One region of the Agromyces sp. NPDC029043 genome, then DNA from elsewhere that is predicted to be linked to it. Evidence: predicted binding sites of a transcription regulator. Region 1 holds the regulator's gene; the other holds the start of a gene.
The links. The regulator HrcA, encoded in region 1, represses chaperone genes, less so after heat shock. The targets are predictions, from matches to a motif close to TTNGCACTCGNNNNNNNCGAGTGCNAA.
Positions count from the first base shown of each region.

Region 2: a site for HrcA is predicted at 1,096-1,122, ahead of groL (chaperonin GroEL). Genes of this name have one in related genera too.

Region 1 covers NZ_JBVHVX010000007.1:17,831-20,026, reverse strand. The annotation lists gene dnaJ (molecular chaperone DnaJ) at 1-412, opposite strand, end outside; gene hrcA (heat-inducible transcriptional repressor HrcA) at 474-1,493, opposite strand; gene ACZ4TW_RS10620 (DUF4870 domain-containing protein) at 1,701-2,114, shown strand.
Region 2 covers NZ_JBVHVX010000011.1:89,650-91,845, reverse strand. The annotation lists gene groL (chaperonin GroEL) at 1-1,054, opposite strand, end outside; gene ACZ4TW_RS14540 (cold-shock protein) at 1,236-1,439, opposite strand; gene ACZ4TW_RS14535 (LytR C-terminal domain-containing protein) at 1,649-2,194, opposite strand.

The DNA of each region.
Region 1 (2,196 bases):
GGCAGGTCTCGCAGGTGACCGCGGTGTCGACCTCGAGGTCGCGGTGCGTGCCGAAGATGACCTCGTCGAGGCTCACCTCCAGGCGGATCAGCGCGTCCTGGCCGCGCTCGCGACGCGAACGCGGCCCGCGGCTGGCCTGCCCCGCGCCGAAGAACGTCTCGAAGATGTCGCCGAACCCGCCGAAGCCGGCGCCGTTGAACCCGCCCTGGCCACCGCCGAGGTCGTACTGCTGGCGCTGCTTCGGGTCGGAGAGCACGTCGTAGGCGTGCGTGACCTGCTTGAACCGCTCGGACGCCTCGGCGCCCGGGTTGACGTCGGGGTGGAGCTCGCGGGCGAGGCGGCGGTACGCCTTCTTGATCTCGTCGGGGGTGGCGTCGCGCGAGACGCCGAGGACCTCGTAGTGGTCGGCCACAGGGGGCGGGTTCCTTTCGATTGCGGTGACGGATGCCGCGACTCGGGCGGCTCCGGTCGAGTCAGCTCTCGCCGAGCGTGCGCGAGAGGTAGCGAGCCACGGCGCGCACGGCGGCCATGCTCTGGGAGTAGTCCATGCGGGTCGGACCCACGATGCCCAGCCGCGACACGTCGCGGCCGGGGATCTCGAACGAGCTCGAGACGACGGAGGTCTCGCCGAGGCCGTACGCGGCGTTCTCGCGGCCGATCCGGACCGCGATGCCCTCCTCGGAGGTCATCTCGCCGAACAGCTTCAGGATCACGACCTGCTCCTCGATGGCCTCGATCACGCCGAGGATGTTGCCGGCGAAGTCCTGCTCGGTGCGAACCAGGTTGGCGGCGCCCGCGACGACGAGCCGATCGCTTCGGGTGAACTTCGCCTGGTCGGCGAGCGTCGCCGCGAGGGTGCGGAGCACCTCGGCGTGGGCCCGGTCGGCCGTCTCGGTCTCGACGGAGAGCGCCGCCGCGGCATCGGTCATGGTCAGGCCCGCCGCGACCTCGTTCAGCCGGTTGCGGAGCCGGCCGAGCGTCTCCTCGTCGGCGGGCTGGTCGAGCTCGGCGAGTCGCTGCTCGACCTGCCCCGTGTCGGAAATGAGGATGCACAGCACGCGCGTCGGCGCGAGCGAGACGAGCTCGACGTGGCGCACGCGAGCGCGCTGGAAGCTCGGGTACTGCACGACCGCCAGCTGGCGCGTGAGCTGCGCGACCAATCGCACGGTGCGGGCGAGCAGCTCGTCGAGGTCGTTGGACTCGCCGAGGAACGTCTCGATCGCCTGCCGCTGGGCCGTCGTGAGCGGCCTGACGTCGGCGAGCTGGTCGACGAAGACCCGGTAGCCCTTGTCGGTGGGGATGCGGCCCGACGAGGTGTGCGGAGCCGCGATGAGCTCCTCCTCCTCGAGCACGGCCATGTCGTTGCGGATGGTCGCCGCGGACACGCCGAAGTGGTGACGCTCGACGATCGTCTTCGAGCCCACGGGCTCGCGGGACGCGACGTAGTCCTGCACGATCGCGCGGAGCACGGCGAGACTGCGTTCGGAGACCATGGCCCTCGCTTCCCTCGACCGGCGTGACGGCGGCGGACCGGCGCTTAGCACTCGGTTCCCGTGACTGCCAATCCTACCGCGACATTCAGGGCTCGCACCGTTGCCCGCCCGAACGGCACGGCAGTAGCGTGTGCAACGTCGCGCGCACCCACCCGATGCACCCCCGCCCCGTTCGAGGTGCCCGCGTCCGATCCGAAAGGCACGCACATGACCGATCCCAACGTCCCCCCGCACGATCCCAACGCCGGCCCGCAGCCGGCACCGGCCGCCCCGCTCTCGCAGGAGCAGGACGTCCAGTGGGGGTCGTTCGCGCACCTCGGCGGCATCCTCGGCATCCTGCCGTCGCTCATCATCTGGCTCGTCTTCAAGGACCGCGGCTCCTTCACCAACACCGAGGCCAAGGAGGCCCTGAACTTCCAGATCACGCTGCTGTTCGCCACGATCGCGCTCTGGATCGTCGTGACCTTCCTCACGGTCGTGACGTTCGGCTTCGGCGCCTTCCTCTCGTTCCTCACCTGGATCCCGTGGGTGCTCGGCGTGGTCTTCTCGATCATCGCGTTCCTGCAGGCCAAGGAGGGGCGCCACTACCGCTACCCCTTCGCGGTGCGCCTCATCAAGTAGGGCGCCGCAGGACGGCTCGGGGGGGGGGGGGGGGGGGGGGGGGGGGGGGGGGGGGGGGGGGTGGGGGGGGGGGGGGGAGGGG
Region 2 (2,196 bases), on a different contig from region 1:
CGATCTCCGAGCGGATCTGGGCGACGCGGCCCGCGATCTGGTCGGGGTCGCCGGCGCCCTCGACGATGGTCGTCTCATCCTTGGTGATGACGACCTTGCGCGCCTGGCCGAGCAGGTCGAGGGTGGCGTTCTCGAGCTTGAGGCCGACCTCCTCGGAGATGACCTGGCCGCCGGTGAGGATCGCGATGTCCTGGAGCTGGGCCTTGCGGCGGTCGCCGAAGCCCGGCGCCTTGACGGCGACCGACTTGAAGATGCCGCGGATCTTGTTCACGACGAGCGTGGCCAGGGCCTCGCCGTCGACATCCTCGGCGATGATCAGGAGCTGCTTGCCCGACTGGATCACCTTGTCGACGATCGGGAGCAGGTCCTTGATGTTGGAGATCTTCTGGTTGGCGATGAGGATGTACGGGTCCTCGAACACCGCCTCCTGGCGCTCCGGGTCGGTGACGAAGTACGCCGACAGGTAGCCCTTGTCGAAGCGCATGCCCTCGGTCAGCTCGAGCTCGGTGCCGAAGGTGTTCGACTCCTCGACGGTGACGACGCCCTCCTTGCCGACCTTGTCGATCGCCTCGGCGATGATCTCGCCGATCTGGGGGTCGGCGGCCGAGATCGACGCGGTCGCGGCGATCTCGTCCTTGGTCTCGATCTCCTTCGCGGCGGCGAGGAGCTCCTCGGAGACGGCCGCGACGGCCTTCTCGATGCCGCGCTTGAGCGAGATGGGGTCGGCGCCCGCGGCGACGTTGCGGAGGCCCTCGCGCACGAGCGCCTGGGCGAGCACGACCGACGTGGTGGTGCCGTCACCGGCGACGTCGTCGGTCTTCTTCGCGACCTCCTTGACGAGCTCGGCGCCGATCTTCTCGTACGGGTCGTCGAGCTCGATCTCCTTGGCGATGGACACGCCGTCGTTGGTGATCGTGGGCGCGCCCCACTTCTTCTCGAGCACGACGTTGCGGCCGCGCGGGCCGAGGGTCACCTTGACCGCGTCGGCGAGCGTGTTGAGGCCACGCTCGAGGCCGCGACGGGCCTCCTCATCGAAAGCAATGATCTTTGCCATGTGTGTCTCTCGTCCCTTCCCGGACGTCTAAGAACCGTGGGTTAGCACTCGAAACGAGCGAGTGCTAAAACGATTCTGGCACTCACCCGTCCCGAGTGCAAGCGAGGAGGGCACCGGCAGACACGCGCGGACATGCGGAAGCGCCGCCGGTCGAGACGGCGGCGCTTCCGTGAGACGGGGCTCAGGCCGGGCGGACGGCCTCGGCCTGCGGGCCCTTCGCGCCCGAGCCGACCTCGAAGACGACCTGCTGGCCCTCCTCGAGCACCTTGTACCCGGCCATGTCGATCGCGGAGTAGTGGACGAAGACGTCCTGGCCCCCGCCGTCGACGGTGATGAATCCGTAACCCTTTTCAGCGTTGAACCACTTGACGGTTCCGTTCGCCATGCGTTGCTCCCATGTTGCCGTGAATCCGAGTCAGCACGTGCCTCTCGCCTGTACCGGGCCGTCCGACGTGCTGACGTGGCGCCGGTGGGGCGCCGGGTGCTTCACACGGGTTTCGAGCGACCGACTCCAGATAGTCACAGGCCGCGCGCCGGGCACAAGAGGCTGCGCGTCACGAATGGTCGCAGAATGGCAACGATTCGGTCACCGGCTCAGCCGGCGGTCTGCTCGGCGTAGTCGGCGCCCAGCACCACCACGAGCTGGATGCCCGACTCGGCGGACTCCGCGGAGAGCCGCACGTCGGCACCGGGCAGCAGCTGCGCCACCCCGCGGGCCGCCCCCTCGAGCTCGGCCGTCGCGTAGTAGACGACGGTCTCCTGGACATCGTTCGCGTCGGCGTTCGACGCGACGCCCACGGGCACGCCGCCGGCCGCGAGGGTCTCGCTCGCCCGCGCCGCGAGCCCCGCGGTCGTCGTGCCGTTCAGCACGGCGACGGGGATGTCGGGCGCGATCGTCGGCTCGGCCGTGACGACCGGCTCAGGCGAGGCCGTCGGCACCGCGGCGTCGCCGAAGTCGAGGCGGTCGTTGAAGACGGCCACCGCCGCGATCCCGGCGACCGCGAGCACGACGGTCGCCAGGGCCGCCCAGCCGAACGCGACCCAGCGGTTGCGGCGTCGCGCCGGGGCGCGGTGCGCGCCGACCCGCTCGATGCCGTGCGGGATCGAGTCGAATCGGTCACGGGGGAACTTCTGCGCCATGG